2 regions of the Rhodococcus sp. NPDC058532 genome follow, and region 1 is predicted to be linked to the other one. Evidence: riboswitches for the same ligand, from Rfam matches in the RefSeq annotation. Region 1 holds a riboswitch; the other holds the start of a gene.
What was found. Region 1 has a riboswitch for cobalamin ahead of ACFWQG_RS06120 (VWA domain-containing protein). Riboswitches for the same ligand answer to the same signal wherever they lie in the genome.
Positions count from the first base shown of each region.

Region 2: linked by a shared signal. The riboswitch ahead of ACFWQG_RS03620 (ABC transporter substrate-binding protein) and the one ahead of ACFWQG_RS06120 (VWA domain-containing protein) in region 1 are both predicted to bind cobalamin.

Region 1 is NZ_JBHXNU010000003.1:333,658-337,058, reverse strand. Features, by position in the region: gene ACFWQG_RS06120 (VWA domain-containing protein) at 1-1,604, opposite strand, end outside; adenosylcobalamin (AdoCbl) riboswitch at 1,613-1,773, opposite strand; gene mqo (malate dehydrogenase (quinone)) at 1,844-3,382, opposite strand.
Region 2 is NZ_JBHXNU010000002.1:194,841-198,241, forward strand. Features, by position in the region: tRNA gene ACFWQG_RS03605 (tRNA-Val) at 261-332, shown strand; gene ACFWQG_RS03610 (DNA-deoxyinosine glycosylase) at 394-897, shown strand; gene ACFWQG_RS03615 (TIGR02611 family protein) at 974-1,351, shown strand; cobalamin riboswitch at 1,360-1,483, shown strand; gene ACFWQG_RS03620 (ABC transporter substrate-binding protein) at 1,586-2,593, shown strand; gene ACFWQG_RS03625 (FecCD family ABC transporter permease) at 2,590-3,401, shown strand, end outside.

The DNA.
Region 1 (3,401 bases):
AGCGACGCCAGCCTGCGGACCGCGATGTCCACGGAGGAGGTCGGCGGCAGCGCCACCTCGGCGGACGCGCCGCGGACCGTGACGACCGCGACCTTGTCCCTCCGCTGGTAGGCGTCGCGGAGCAGCGACACCACGGCACCGGTGACGGCGGACAACCGGTCCCTGGCCGCCATCGACCCGGACGCGTCGACGACGAACACGATCAGGTTGCCCTCGCGCCCCTCCCTCAACGCGCCCCGAATGTCTCCGGGCGCCAACAGCATCCGGCCGTCGGTGCGCCCACGCGTGGACTGGTGCTCGGCGGCGGCGAACAGGGTGGCGACCAGGTGCAGGCCGCGACCGGGGTCGGTGGTCGCGCGCACGGTCCGCCCGCGTACGGACCGGGACCGGGACCGCCTGCCCGGCGCGCCCTCGCCGACGCCGGGGACGGTCAGCAGCCGGGTGCGGAACTGGCCGGTCGGCGCGCCGACCGGGCGTTCCGGCGGCGCGCCGGGGCCGGTCGATTCTGGTTCCTCGGCCTGCGCCGCACCATCCGGGGCGGGGGCGTCGGGTGCGGGGCCACCGGCGTCCGGGGCGGGGGCGCCGCCACCGGGACCGTCCGGCTCGGGGTCGGGCTCGGGGTCATGCTCGGGCTCGGGCTCGGAGTGACTGCGGGCCTGCTCGTCGGCGTCCCGCATCGCCTCGTCCAGCTGCTGCTGGTCCAGGCCCGGTTCGTCGAACGGGTCGCGGCGGCGGCGGTGCGGCAGGGTCAGCTCGGCCGCGACCCGCACGTCCGGCTCGGCGACCTCGGTCGCACCGCGCCATGCCGCGTGCGCGGTCGCGGTGCGGGCCAGGACCAGGTCGGCGCGCATTCCATCCACGTCGAAGGAGGCGCACAGCGCGGCGATCCGGCGCAGCTCGGTGTCGGGCAGGCCGACCGCGGGCAGCGCGGCCCGCGCGGCGGCGATCCTGGCGGCGGTGTCGGCGTCGGCGCCCGCGTAGCCGGCCGCGAATCCGGTGGGGTCGGCCTCGAAGTCGAGGCGGCGGCGGATCACCTGCATGCGGACGTCGACGTCTCGGGACGCGGCGACGTCGACGGCGAGGCCGAACCGGTCGAGCAGCTGCGGACGCAGCTCGCCCTCCTCCGGGTTCATTGTTCCGACGAGGACGAACTTGGCGGGATGGGAGTGCGAGACACCGTCGCGTTCGACGTGGACGCGGCCCATGGCTGCGGCGTCGAGCAGCACGTCGACGAGGTGGTCGTGCAGCAGGTTCACCTCGTCGACGTAGAGCACACCGTCGTGGGCGGCGGCCAGCAGGCCGGGTTGGAAGGCACGCTCGCCGTCCCGGAGCACCTTCTCCAGGTCGAGGGAGCCGATCACCCGGTCCTCGGTGGCGCCGACCGGCAGTTCCACCAGGCGGGCCGGGTCGCCGCCCGCCGTCGGGGGCAGCAGCGCGGCGAGCGCGCGGACCACCGTCGACTTCGCGGTGCCCTTCTCGCCGCGCACCAGCACTCCGCCGATGCCGGGATGCACGGCGCACAGGGTCAGCGCCAGCCGCAGCTGGTCCTGCCCGACGATGGCACTGAACGGAAAACCGGGGTCTGCCGAATCCTGTTGCGTCACGGCGCCACTCTCCTCACTCCCCGGTCTCCGCGCCGGGGGTCGGACGAAAAGTTCCGCCGCCGCGGCAATCTGACTTCGGAACCGATCGTGGCTCGGTGTCCGTCACAGTGGCGGGACCGCGCCTGACTTCCACAGGACTTCCCCGCGACGGGAAACATGATGTTCGCCGCGAACTCTATCCGGTGCAACGACACCGGCCGCCACCTGGGCAGGTGACGGCCGGTGAACGGGTGGACGGATCAGGCGGATGCGGCGGCCGGGACCTCGACGGGGGCCTCGAGCTCGAGCGCCCGGTTGCTCCAGTCCCACACCTCACGGAACAGCGACTCGTTGTCGGACAGCTTCAGACCCAGCGACGGGACCATCTGCTTGAGCTGCGGCTCCCATGCGCTCCACCGGTCCCCGAAGCACCGCTGCAGGACGTCGAGCATCGCGGGGACCGCGGTGGACGCGCCGGGCGAGGCGCCGAGCAGACCCGCGATGGTGCCGTCCGCGGCGTTGATGACGGCGGTGCCGAACTCGAGCACGCCCCCGCCGCCCTTCTTGCGGATCACCTGCACCCGCTGACCCGCGGTGATCAGTTCCCAGTCGCCGCCGGTCGCGCGCGGCACGAACTCGCGCAGCGTCTCGATCCGGTCGTCGGCCGACTGCAGGAGCTCACCGATGAGGTACTTCGTCAGGCCGAGTTCGGTGACGCCGACACCGAGCATCGACATCAGGTTGTTCGGCTTGATGGATCCGGGCAGGTCGGTGACCTTGCCGTTCTTGAGGAACTTCGGCGACCAGCCGGCGTACGGGCCGAACAGCAGGCCCTTCTTGCCGCCGATGACGCGGGTGTCGAGGTGCGGCACCGACATCGGGGGCGCGCCGACCGCGGCCTTGCCGTAGACCTTGGCGTTGTGCTGCTCGATCAGATCCGGGTTGGTGCAGCGCAGGAACTCGCCGGAGACCGGGAAGCCACCGAAGCCCTTGGCCTCGGCGATGCCCGACTTCTGCAGCAGGTGCAGCGCACCGCCGCCCGCGCCGACGAAGACGAACTTCGCGTTCACGGTCTTCTTGTCGCCGGTGCGCTGGTTGACGACCTTCAGGGTCCAGCTGCCGTCGGACTGCTTGGTGATGTTGCGGACGTCGTGGCCGAAGTGGACGGTGCCGCCGGTGGCGCCGATGTTGCCCAGCAGCTGCTTGGTCAGGGCGCCGAAGTCGACGTCGGTGCCGCCGTCGGTCCAGTTCAACGCGACCGGATCGGAGAAGTCACGACCGGTGGCCATCAGCGGCAGGCGCTTGGCGAACTCGTCGGGGCGCTCGGTGTATTCCATCCCCGCGAACAGCGGGTGGCCGGCGAGGGCGTCGTAGCGGGCCCGCAGGTACTTCACGTTCTCCGCCCCGTGCACGAAGCTCACGTGCGGGATCGGGTTGACGAATTCCTTCGGCTCGGTGAGGATGCCGTTCTCGATCGCGTAGGCCCAGAACTGCCGCGACACCTGGAACTGCTCGTTGACGTTGACGGCCTTGGTGATGTCCACCGAGCCGTCCTTGGTCGCAGGCGTGTAGTTGAGCTCACACAGCGCCGAGTGTCCGGTGCCTGCGTTGTTCCAGGGGTCGCTGCTCTCGGCGGCGGCGGCGTCGAGACGCTCGAACACGCTGATCGACCAGTCCGGCTGCAGCTGCCGGAGCAGGGCACCGAGCGTGGCACTCATGATGCCCGCACCCACGAGAACTACATCGGTCTTGTGTACCGCGGTGTTGTCTGACACTGGAAAATCGACTTCCTTGTCCATTGGCAGCGGCAGTCACGCC
Region 2 (3,401 bases), on a different contig from region 1:
ATCGCCTGGTCAACTCCGGTGAATGCAAACAACAGCGGTGCAATTCACCTGCCAGTGGGCGAGGGGCCGGGCCCTTCCGTCCCGGATCGAGGTGGCGGGCGGGCGGATGCGGAACCCGCGGGCGAGGTGTCCCCGGCCGGGAGGGGGTCGGGAACGTCCTCGTGCGGGCGTGCAGCCGTGTGACCTGCCGGTTTTCCAACCATCACTGGACCGTGCTAGTTTTCTCCTCGTTCGGCCGCCGGAGTTGATCTCCGCGGCACGGTCCCGTGGCTCAGTGGGAGAGCGTCCGCTTCACACGCGGAAGGTCGCTGGTTCGATCCCAGCCGGGACCACAGCAGAAAAGGCGGTTGCGAGGGTTCTCGCGGCCGCCTTTTTGCTGTCTAATGGTTCGCCATGACGTTGGTTCACGGGTTCCCCGCCGTTGTCGACGACAGTTCCCACACCCTAATTCTCGGGTCCATGCCCGGCGCGCCGTCCCTCGTTGCAGGCAGGTACTACGCCAATCCCCGCAACAGCTTCTGGCCGATCATGGGCGAACTGTTCGGCGCGGGACCCGACCAGCCCTACCCGCACCGGCTGCGGACCCTGCAGGACAACGGCGTCGCGTTGTGGGACGTGCTGAAGGCGTGCCGCAGGACGGGCAGCGCGGACGCCGACATCGAGGTCCGCTCCGAGGTTCCGAACGACTTCGCCGCCCTCTATTCGCGGCACACCGCGATCGAGCGGGTGTTCTTCAACGGCGCCCGGGCGGAGATGGCCTACCGCCGGTCGGTGGTTGCGGCGGGTGCGCACCCCGCCGGCGTGACCCTCGCCCGGTTGCCGTCCACCAGCCCCGCGAACGCCGCGACGCCGGCCCTGGCGAAGGTCGACGCGTGGCGGGCCCTGCTGGAGCGGTGACGACCCGCGGCCGTGCTGCGGGTCGCTCGGTACCGTTGACCGGGTGACGGCACAGGCGCGCAGCGAGAACCGGTGGATGCGGGCACGACGGCGGATCGCCGCGAACCCGGTCCTGAACCTGAGCTACCGGATCGCGGTCGGTGTCGTCGGGACGCTCGTTCTCGCGGTCGGCATCATCGCGATCCCGTATCCGGGGCCGGGCTGGCTGATCGTGTTCGCGGGGCTGGGGATTCTCGGCTCGGAGTTCACCTGGGCGTACCGCCTGCTCCGGTTCGCGAAGGGCAAGTACGACGAGTTCATGGAGTGGTTCGGCAGGCAGTCCCCGGTGGTGAAGATCCTGGCGGGGCTCGGGACCGCGCTGGTCGTGGTCGCGACGCTGTGGGTGCTCGGCGCGATCGACATGGCGGGCGGGTGGATCGGGATCGAGCACCCCTTGCTCGAGTCCCCGCTCTGACAGTGCATACTGCCCGCAGCACTACAGGCGTTCGCGCAGGGGAAGTCCGGTCGAAGTCCGGCGCTGGCCCGCAACGGTAGGCCGCTCTCGCAGCGGTGAGCCCGATTACCTGCCGATCGTCGTGCGACTCCCCATCGTCGTGGTCCACGAGCGGAAGTCCGGTCAGTGCGCCGGCGGATCGGCCGGTGCCGTGTCGGATGCTGCGCTGGTGGACCCCCGAACCCCGAGGTCCCCGTGAACATTCACCACAAGCGACGCGGCATCGCTTCTCTCGCACTCGTCGCCACCCTCGCGCTGACCGGCTGCTCCCGGGACGCAGGCGCCGCCGAACACGCGGCGGCGCAGCCGTTCCCCACGCCCGTCACCGTCACCAACTGCGAGCGCACCACCACCTTCGACGCGCCACCGCAGCGGATCATCCCGATGAACGCCCACGTCACCGAGGTGCTGATCCTGATGGGCGTCGCCGACCGGATCGTCGGCATGGGCTACGGGGAAACCCCGAACCCGATGCCGGAGGTCGCCGACCGGTTCCGCGCCATCCCGAGCCTGGCCCGGCAGTACCCGACCGCCGAGCAGATCCGTGACCTCGAACCGGATCTGGTCGTCGGCGGGATGCGCAGCGCCTTCGACGCGAAGGAGGGCCGGGACCGCGACCTGCTCGAGGCGGCGGGCATCGACACCTTCCTGTTTTCCGAGTACTGCGGGCAGGGTTTCCCGTCGATCGGGCTGCTGGAGAAGGACTTCGCCGATCTCGGTGCCCTGCTCGGTGTCCCGGAGGCGGCCGCGACGCTGACCGCCGAGATCACCCAGCCGCTCGCCGAGATGCGCGAGCGGCTCACCGCGGCTGGCGCGGCGCCGGTGCCGACCTTCTTCTACGACGGCGGCGAGAACGAGCCGCTGACCATCGGCGGGGTCGGGATCGGCAATCTGATCGCCGAGTACGCGGGCGCACGCAACATCACTGCCGACGGTGTGAAGCCATACACCACGACCACCTGGGAGACGGTCGGCGAACGCGCGCCGGAGGCGATCGTCGTCCTCGACTACGGCAATGCGCCGGTCGAGCAGAAGCTGGCCTACCTGCGCGGGCACCCGATCATGTCGGCGACCCCCGCGGTCCGCGAGGACCGGATCGTCGTGCTGCCGTTGGGCAACTTCTTCGAGGGCCCGCGGATGGTCGACGCGGTGCGCGAGCTCGCCGGGCGGCTGCATCCGACCGTGCCGGGGGTGACCGGATGACGGTCGTCGCGGCGCCCGCCGCGTCGACCCCTGCCGCGGACGCCCCGGAAGCGGCCCGTCGGATCGCAACGCCCGCACTGATTCTCGGCCTCCTCGTCGCGTTACCGGTGGCGATCGCGCTCGCGGTGTCGTTCGGTTCGGTGCGGATCCCGGTCGGCGACGTGTGGGCGATCGTCGGCCACCGGATCAGCGGGGGAGCCTTCGACCCGTGGTGGTCGCAGGCCAGGGAACGGATCGTCCTCGACTCCCGCCTGCCCCGCGCCCTGACCGCGGCCGCGGTCGGTGCCGCGCTCGCGCTCGGCGGCGCGCTCGCGCAGGCCGTCACCCGCAACCCCCTCGCCGACCCGTACCTGCTCGGGGTGTCCTCCGGCGCGGGTTTCGGGGTCGTGCTGGTCACCGTGCTCGGCGTGGGCACCGGCCTGCTCGGGGTGTTCACGGTGCCCGCGGCCGCGTTCCTCGGCGCGCTGGTGCCGCTGGTCGCGGCCCTCGCGATCGGCGGCAGGCACCACAACGTGACCGGCGTGGTGCTGGTCGGCGTCGCGATGGCCCAGGTGTTCACCGCGCTGACGATGTTCGTGCTGCTGGTGATCGCGGACGAGCACCAGCTGTCGACGGTGCTGCGCTGGCTTGCTGGCGGATTCGGTGATGCCCGCTGGTCCACCGCGGTGTGGCCCGCGGTCGCGCTCGCCGTCATCGGCGCCGCCGCGCTGGCGTCGGCGCGCTGGCTCGACCTGCTGCACGCCGGCGACGACGGGGCAGCCGCGCTCGGCATGAACGTGCGCCGCTTCCGGGTGCTCGTCCTGCTGGG